2 regions of the Halomonas sp. AOP13-D3-9 genome follow, and region 2 is predicted to be linked to the other one. Evidence: predicted binding sites of a transcription regulator. Region 2 holds the regulator's gene; the other holds the start of a gene.
What was found. Region 2 encodes LexA, which represses DNA repair genes until DNA is damaged. Its sites were predicted from a motif close to TACTGTNTANNTANACAGTA; they were not measured.
Positions count from the first base shown of each region.

Region 1: a site for LexA is predicted at 2,172-2,191, ahead of ACT3UM_RS21130 (LexA family protein). Genes of this name have one in related genera too.

Region 1 is NZ_JBQSYH010000023.1:4,052-8,447, forward strand. It holds gene ACT3UM_RS21120 (hypothetical protein) at 1-38, shown strand, start outside; gene ACT3UM_RS21125 (Y-family DNA polymerase) at 391-1,668, opposite strand; gene ACT3UM_RS21130 (LexA family protein) at 1,652-2,158, opposite strand; gene ACT3UM_RS21135 (competence protein CoiA family protein) at 2,546-4,042, shown strand; gene ACT3UM_RS21140 (SOS response-associated peptidase) at 4,252-4,396, shown strand, end outside.
Region 2 is NZ_JBQSYH010000011.1:38,328-42,723, reverse strand. It holds gene purU (formyltetrahydrofolate deformylase) at 32-886, shown strand; gene ACT3UM_RS13385 (energy-coupling factor ABC transporter permease) at 911-1,582, shown strand; gene lexA (transcriptional repressor LexA) at 1,602-2,282, opposite strand; gene ACT3UM_RS13375 (TetR/AcrR family transcriptional regulator) at 2,550-3,242, shown strand; gene ACT3UM_RS13370 (L,D-transpeptidase family protein) at 3,220-3,756, shown strand; gene nagZ (beta-N-acetylhexosaminidase) at 3,820-4,396, shown strand, end outside.

The sequences.
Region 1 (4,396 bases), on a different contig from region 2:
ACCATCTCAAGCTGGCCAAGACGTTTCGCGATCAATAACCCGTACAGTGAGGTCGACCCATCAACATCGTAGAAAGCTGGCTACTGTTCACCACTAGCGGAAGCGATCGCCGGCACGCGGAGGCGCTGGCGCTCCTGAATCATGACCTCGGGAGCAAGTACCGCCTCAACAGGCTTTACGAATGGCGGGCCGGCACCTACCCGGTTCCTCCTCACGTCCAGGCCTACATGATGCGTGCCACTATCGCCAACGCGATCGAGGAGGAGGGGGGCACGCTGCCAGTAGACGCAGAGGAATTCGCCGAACGCCTCGTGAGCCGACTTCTCCCCCCGCCAAGGAAGAAGGGCCGCGAATAGGCAGCCTCGGGGAGGAGCCTTGGATTGCCAGGCCTCACCCCATCTTAATTTCTGGTATTTCATTCCAAGAGGTCAGAAACCGCGGTGTCTGCCGTGTATCCCTCTGCCTCCATCGTTCGTTCTTCCTCATGCCCCCAAGCGTGACCGCGCCGCGGCCAAACTCACGGTTGAGCGCATCCATCACCCCCATTAGCTTTGCCGACTGCTGACGCCTCTCTTCAGTCTCCTGGGTGTCCAGCATATCGATCTGCAACCCATCACGGTCGGCCAGGTCAACCATCATGACGCCTGCCTTGGCGTACTGATAACCTCGGCGATAGATCATCTCCAGGGCACGCTGGGCCGCGGCTACTATTACCCGGCTATCATCTGTTGGCATCGGCAGTGGCAGGGTAAGGCTGGGGTAGTCCTGAGGAAGATCACTGCGGAACCTTGGTGTCGAGAGAAAGACCATGATGGCCTGTGCCACCGACTGCTGGCGCCGCACCTTCTCCGCGCCAGCCTGGGCATGCGATCGCACCGCCTCGCGCAGATCCTCCATGTTGCTGGTTGCCTGCCCGAAAGTGCGACTGGTCATGATGTTCTGACGTTTATGGTCGATGTCATCAAGCCGGATCACATCAACCCCACGTAGCTCCCAAACGGTACGCTCGAGCACCACTCCAAAGCCCTTGCGGATCTCCCTTGGCTCCGCGTTGCGAAGATCCAATGCGGTGCGGATACGCATACGCTCCAGCTTCTCACCCGTTCGCTTGGCCACGCCCCACAGGTCGGTTATGTGCATGCGCTCCAGGTGGCCAAGTGTAGCGGGATGATCAGCCTCAAGGACACAGACCCCTTTGAAGGCAGGCTGCTTTTTGGCAATGCCGGTGGCCACCTTCGCGAGGGTGCGAGACGGCGCCACCCCGATCGACACAGGTATCCCGGTCGAGCGCTGGACCACATGCCGTAGTTCAGTTATATGCGCTTGCAGCTCATCGGTAGACAGTCCTGACAAGTCAATGAATTGCTCGTCAATTGAGTACACCGATATTGGGCCGGTATGGGCCTGCATGGTGGACACAACCCGTCGCGACATCTCGCCAAACAGGGCATAGGCCGAGCTAAGCAGCACTGTCTGTCGACGGACATCAGGGGAGAGCTGGAAGGCGGGCAAGCCATTAGGCACGCCAAGGGCTTTCAACTCATTTGACCGCGCCACGATACATCCGCCACCCCCCGCCAAGACCCCGACTGGGCGACCGCGTAGCTCCGGCATGAAGACACGAAAGCAGCTGACGTAAAAGTTGTTGCAATCACAGTGGCCAATCATCACACCCCCTGCGGCGATGCGTATGAACGTTGTGAATGACGACTCCCCAAGTCTCGCAATCGGTTCCACTGAGAGCGATCGGCTGATAGGCGGGGTTACCTGACAATAACGCTGGTTGGCTCTGCCATTTGCCAAGTTTCTTGCAGGTAAGCTCACCATCCAGACACACCACGATAATGTCACCATCCAGTGGCTCAAGCGAGCGATCAACAATGAGCAAATCTCCATCCAGGATGTGGAATTTTTCTAAGCTGTCCCCCTTTGCACGGCAGAAATAGGTGGCGCTCGGACGTGGAATAAGGTGATCGGTAAGGTCGAGGATGCGGTCAACCTCGGCCTCTGCATGTATCGGGAAACCAGCCCTGACCTCACCGGCCATCAAAGGGAGCAAATGGCGTGAACGGTCAGAAGACTGCCCCAATATGACAATGGCCTCAGCCTGCTGACCGCTTTCGTAGGCTGGCCTTTCAAATCGTGGTGTATAAAGCATAGCCCCTCCTTTTTACTGTATTTGTGTACAGTATCGAAGAAGAGTAAACCTCTCTGCAAGTAGTCATCGCTTTTTATCAGCTTTGGCCTTACTTCTTGAAGAGACCTGTAAACCAAGCCGAGGTGACTGTATCGTTGATTTATATCCGCGATCCCGTCTGACCACGTTGGTATCATTGCGAAATGCTTTGCAATAACGACGAATGATCAACTCATCTCGAAGCTGACCTCTTTGAGCCCCTGACTAACGGCGACTACTTTATGCAACAGCTCACCACTATCGAGCAAGGCGGTTTGCTTCCCACTGTAATTCACGCCGACTAATCCCTTTACCAGGGTAGAGCTATCGAGCACGCTCCCACAGCACGGCCTCTCTTGTGGCAATTACATGAAAAACAGCGCAAAAATCCCTTACGGCATACGCAATAACAGGTTGGTGCATATCAGCCAGCTCACAAGGGCCGAACGCGGTGGCCGTTGCGGCTGTGTCTGTCCTGAATGCAGAACACCGCTTGAAGCGAGAATGGGGGATATTGTCCGTCACTATTTCGCACATGCCAGAGGGACCCGACCATGCGCTGGGGGCACTGAAACAGGAATACATCTAGCCGCAAAGCAGTTGATCGCAGACCGAAAGGAAATACCCATTCCTCTGCTTCAGGCGGTACTTGAGGCGAAGGATAGCCTTGGCTACAAGCACACCGAATCTAAGGTCATTTTCCCAGGCCACGATCGGCAGCCGGTGGATGACACAAAACTTGAGTTCAGCTTGGGGGACATCCGCCCTGACCTTATCGTGAGCTTGGGTCAGATAGAAATCCTAGTCGAGGTGGCCGTAACCCATTTCATCGACGCGGAAAAGCAGCAGCGGCTTGAGTCCCGTGGCCAGCGCTGCATCGAAATCGACCTGGGGGACATACCACGGAATCTAACACCGGCCGATCTCGAAGAGCATGTATTTAACTATCAACGGGCCTACTGGATCGTAAATCCCAAGATCGAAGCGGAGCAGGAAAAGCTACGCCCAAGACTCCAGCAGCAGATCGAGAAGGCCAACAAACGAATAGCACAGGCGAATATCGCAAGGGAACAAGAGGAGCAGCGTCAACGTGAACAACATGCCCGGATGGAAGCTTATTTTAAAGTTCAGGAACAGAAACACGCTGAATTAAAACGCCAACGGGAGGAGGAGCAGCGTCGGGCGAAAGAAAAAGCGACCGAGCAGGCCGAAAACCGACGACGCGAAGCCGAGGTTGCACGTCAACTCGAAGCTAAAGCCGAGCGGCATCGGCAACAGAAAACTTGGGAGCAAGAGCGTCAGCAACTCGATCTTCATGAGATGCGCCATCTCGCCATGGAACTTTTCGCGTCCTGTCAGCGTATTCATGCCAGGTCTGGCAAGGTGGCCACATCAACACGGTTCTGCTTGCCGATGGCCCGGCACAACCTCGAACGAGATATTCACAAAATGGACCTGGAAGCCATTCCTACCGCGGTTGAAACACGCACAGAATATGACTGGATGTTCGGGGTGCCGTCTTGTGAGTGGAAACTCGTGGCCTTGCTAGGCGTCGTCTATACCCGTGAGAGCATCCATAGCCGCTATTGGATCTCAATCCAAGCCATTGAGCGCTGCCTCAGGGAGTTCGGATATCAGCCAGTTGTCGCTCTTCAGCGTGCTGAGCAGTTGCTGAATACTGCTCGTTACTACCAGGTTCTCTCAGATGATCCTGCATTAATGACACTGGAACAGCTTCCAAGGCCCCTGGACGCGATTGCAGAATTCGTTGGCGAATTGAGCAACTTCAATATGATTCATCTGCTAGCAGCCAAGCTGGATGAACTTGCGTTCATACCCAAGCCTGCTAACAGCTGGCGATCATGACATCAGCACCAACTCAAGCAGAGAGCAGCTGATTTTGCCTTGGCCTAGGCGTCCGCGAAGACTTTGAGCAGGGTGCCACCAGAATTAGCCTTGTCCACCAGCGCATCCTTGACCAGCCAATACTCGGTGAACACTTGCTAAACTTACGCTGGATACACCAGTTATCCCTAGCAACACAGCTCAATGCGATTCACTTGGAGGGAGAAGACATGTGTAGTCGATATGAGGCGCCTGATGCCGATCAGCTGTTGCATGACTTTAAAGTTACGCCAGAACAAGAGATGCAAAGCGAACTCTGGCCAGGGTATTCCGGCCCGTTTCTCCGTGCGCCACAATCGAGCGACCCCCATGACG
Region 2 (4,396 bases):
TTAACTTAGCAATAGGTCAAGAGTAGCTCACATGTCTCATTATTATCGTTTAGTGGTTTCCTGTCCTGACCGGGTGGGGATTGTTGCACGGGTATCGAGCTTTATTGCCCAGCAGGGCGGCTCCATTACCGAAGCCAGCCAGCACTCCGATTTAGAAACCGGCTGCTTTTTTATGCGCTACGAAATTCTGGCGGATTCGGTCGGTATGTCGGTGGAAGCCCTGCGCGCGGCGTTCGAGCCGGTGGCCAGCGAATTCAATATGCAGTGGTCCCTGGTGGATACCCAGCTGCGTCGGCGTGTGGTGCTGATGGTGTCGCGGGAGTCACACTGCTTGGTCGATCTACTTTACCGCTGGCAGGCGGGTGAGCTGGATTGCGATATTGTCGGTGTTATCTCCAACCATGACGATATGCGTTCGCTGACCGAGTGGTACGGCATTCCTTACCACCACGTCCCGGTAGACCCGGATAATAAGCAAACGTCGTTTGCCAAGGTGCAGGCCGAAATCGATAGCGCTCGCGCTGACTGCGTGGTGCTGGCGCGCTATATGCAAATACTGCCCCCCGAGCTGTGCGCGCGCTATGCGGGAAGAGTGATCAATATTCATCACAGCTTTTTGCCCTCCTTTGCCGGGGCAAAACCCTACCACCAGGCATACCAGCGGGGCGTTAAGCTGATAGGTGCTACTTGCCACTACGTGACCGAGGAACTCGACGCAGGCCCCATCATCGAACAGGATATTCATCGCGTAAGCCACTGCCATACGCCCACTGACTTAGTACGTTTTGGCCGTGACGTTGAAAAAGCCGTACTTGCTCGCGGTTTGCGCTGGCACTTAGAGGATCGCGTGCTGGTCCACGGTAATAAGACAGTGGTCTTTAGTTAACCCTCATCAACCTGAGAGGCCGCCATGTCGTTTGCGCAAAGTGTATTAGCACCCTGGGCGCTGCTGCTCACCTGGCTACTCTCGTTAGCAGTGATCGCGTGGGCACTTTGGGGGCGGCCCTGGCAGGTGTTAATAGCGGATACCGCGCTTCAGCACCGCTGGCTGGGCGCCACGCTGGCGGTGATGCTGATGTGGCAGCTGCGTGCGCAGGCGGTTGATTGGCTAACGTTGCACCTTGTTTTCACGGTTTTAATGACACTCGTTTTTAAAGCGCCATTGGCGCTGATTAGCAACGTGCTGATTAATATCGCCATGGTGGTAATTGGGCGCAATGAATGGCTGCTGCTGGGGGCAAACGTGCTGGTTACCGGTGTCGTCCCGGCGGCCGTCATTGGCGCGGTATGGCGGCTGGTAGATCGCCGCCTGCCGGATAACCTGATGGTGTTTTTGTTTGCCTGCGGCTTTTTTGGCGCGGCGCTGGCAACGCTGGGAGGAGGGCTGGCAGCGGTGCTGCTGATCATCGTTGCGGGGACTGACCCTGAGGCGGTTTATCTCGCCCAGGAGTATGCGCGCTTCTTACCGCTGTTAATGCCTTCAGAGGCGTTTATCACCGGCATGCTGCTGAGTATTATGCTGGTTTATCACCCTCATTGGGTGGCCACCTTCAATGACCACCGCTATATCGATCTACAGTAGGGGTGGCTAGGGGCGGCGGCTAACCGAGTGCCTGGCCGTTGCCGCCACGAATCACACCAACGCCGACGCCTTCGATATCGAGCGACTGGGAGCGCAGGTCGATTTCAATGGGCGCAAAATCAGGGTTCTCTGCAAACAGCGTTACCTGGTGGCCCTGGCGTTTAAAGCGTTTAACCGTTACTTCATCCTCCAGTCGGGCAACCACAATCTGGCCATCGCGAACCCGATCGGTGCGATGAACTGCCAGTAAATCGCCTTCCAAAATGCCAATGTCCTTCATGGAAAGGCCGCGCACGCGCAGCAAGTAATCGGCTTTGGGGGTAAAGTACTCGGCGGGTAGCGGGCAGTAACGGTCAATATGTTCAGCGGCCAAAATGGGGCTGCCTGCGGCCACTTCACCGATCACGGGTAGGCCCGTTGGCAGCGTTTCAACGTTGGCTGCGGGTAAGGCGGTGGCAGCACTCTCCATGACTTCTTGCGGTTCCTGGTTGGGCAGGCGGATACCGCGAGAAGTGTTGCGAATAATGCGAATAACGCCTTTGCGTTCCAGCGCGCGCAGGTGCTCTTCGGCCGCGTTGGGGGAGCGGAAGCCAAGCGCCTTGGCAATTTCGGCGCGGGTAGGAGGGTAGCCAAATTCGCCCATCGTTTTAACGATAAAATCGAACACGTGCTGTTGGCGAGCGGTTAGCGGACGCGACATACCAGACTCCATAAATAGTGAATAGACAGTAACAAATTAAATGGCAACTTAATCAATCAGTGGTTAAGTATACAGTATGTTCCTCTGTCCAGTATATGCCTTGTCAGTGGCTATCTTCGATGTCTATGCAATTTTTCTAATCGTTTGAAACTAAGCTTCTGCTTATTTAACGGGCTGTATTTTGTTAATAAATCAAGCGTTGAGACCGCCATGGTTATGGCATAGTATTTTGCTATGTTTTAAACACCTGTTTCCCTGGAGAGCGACATGGCTCAATCTGATACGGTGACCCGTATACTCGATACTGCCGAGGTGCTGTTTGCAGAGCGGGGTTTTGCCGAAACTTCGCTGCGCAACATCACTAGCAAAGCGCGCGTCAATTTAGCCGCTGTGAATTACCATTTTGGCTCCAAAAAAGCTTTGATTCAGGCCGTCTTTGCCCGCTATTTGGATCCCTTCTCCCAGCGTTTTCACACCGCCCTTGATGAGCTGGAAGGACAGCATGCTGGGCGGGTTATTGAGCTTGAAACCCTGCTCGAAACCATGGCAACCACCGTTCTTGCAGTGCCCGCTGAACGCAATAGTTTAAAAGTGTTTATGCGCTTGCTCGGCCTTGCCTACAGCCAGGCACAGGGGCATCTTAGGCGCTATATCCAGCAAGAGTATGGCGATGTGTTTACCCGCTTCACCGAGCTGGTGCGACAAGCCACGCCGGACCTACCTGACGCGGAGCGCTTTTGGCGGCTACACTTTATGCTTGGCACGGTAATATTTACCCTGTCCGGCCTTGATGCACTGCGTGATATCGCTGAAAAAGATTATCACGAACAGGTTTCAGTACGTGATTTAGTCAAGCGATTGCTGCCGGTCGTTGTGGCGGCCATGAATGCACCGTTACCGCTCGCCCTTGAAGAAGCCAAGCCAGAAGAAGGAAAACATGCGAACGCCTACGCTAGCTGAGCTACCCCCGGCTGAGAATATCTGGCTGGAGATTGATACTACCCAGCAGCTGCTGCGCTGCTGGCGAGGGCCGAAAGTGCTCCATGAGTGTGCGATCTCATCCGCTGCCGCCGGTGTCGGGGAGCGTAATGGTAGTGGTAAAACCCCCCACGGCTGGCACTATGTGCGCGCCGCCATTGGCGGTGATATGCCCGACAACGCAGTGTTTCGAGGCCGCCGCTGGACAGGCGAGACGTTTTCATCCGCGCTAGCCGAAGCGCATCCAGAGCGTGACTGGATTTTGACCCGCATTCTGTGGCTTTGCGGATTAGAAAAGGGCGTGAACCGCGGCGGTCAGGTGGACTCGCAACGGCGCTATATATACCTGCACGGCACACCGCCTGACGAACCCATGGGCGTTGCGGCCTCCCACGGCTGCATTCGTTTACGTAATAGTGATTTGCTAACCCTCTTTGCGCTCGCGTTACCGGGCACCCCGGTTTGGTTGCACGGCGGACGGCAATCCTTTGATTGATAAGTTTTTGACACCGCTAGACGATCGTCTAGAATCATCGCCCCTTTTCATGGACCTATCACGATGACTCAACCGTTAGGCCCGGTCATGCTTGACCTTGAAGGCCCAAAATTGACGGCGGCAGAAAAACGCCTGTTGCTGGAACCGACGGTAGGGGGCGTTATTCTATTTGCCCGCAATGTCGAAAATGGCTACCAGGTGCGCCAGCTGTGCAGCGATATTCGCCGCGTGCGGGCTGATTTACTGCTCGCAGTGGATCAGGAGGGCGGTCGCGTTCAGCGTATTAAAGAGGGCTTAACACGCCTGCCTGCCATGGCGCGTATCGGCGAGTGCTATCGCGCTTCCCCGGAAGACGGTCTGGCGTTAGCCAAGGACGCTGGTTGGCTGTTGGGGATGGAGATGGCCGCCTGCGGGCTGGATCTTAGTTTCGCTCCGGTATTGGATGTTGAGAGCGGCCTCTCCAGCGTTATTGGTGACCGCAGTTTTAGCAGTGATCCCCAGCACGTGGCCCAGCTGGGCAGCGCCTTTATTCAAGGGCTTCACGATGCCGGTATGGCCGCAGTGGGCAAGCACTTCCCCGGCCATGGTGGGGTGGCGGCGGACTCCCATGTTGCCCTACCGATAGACGATCGCCCGCTAG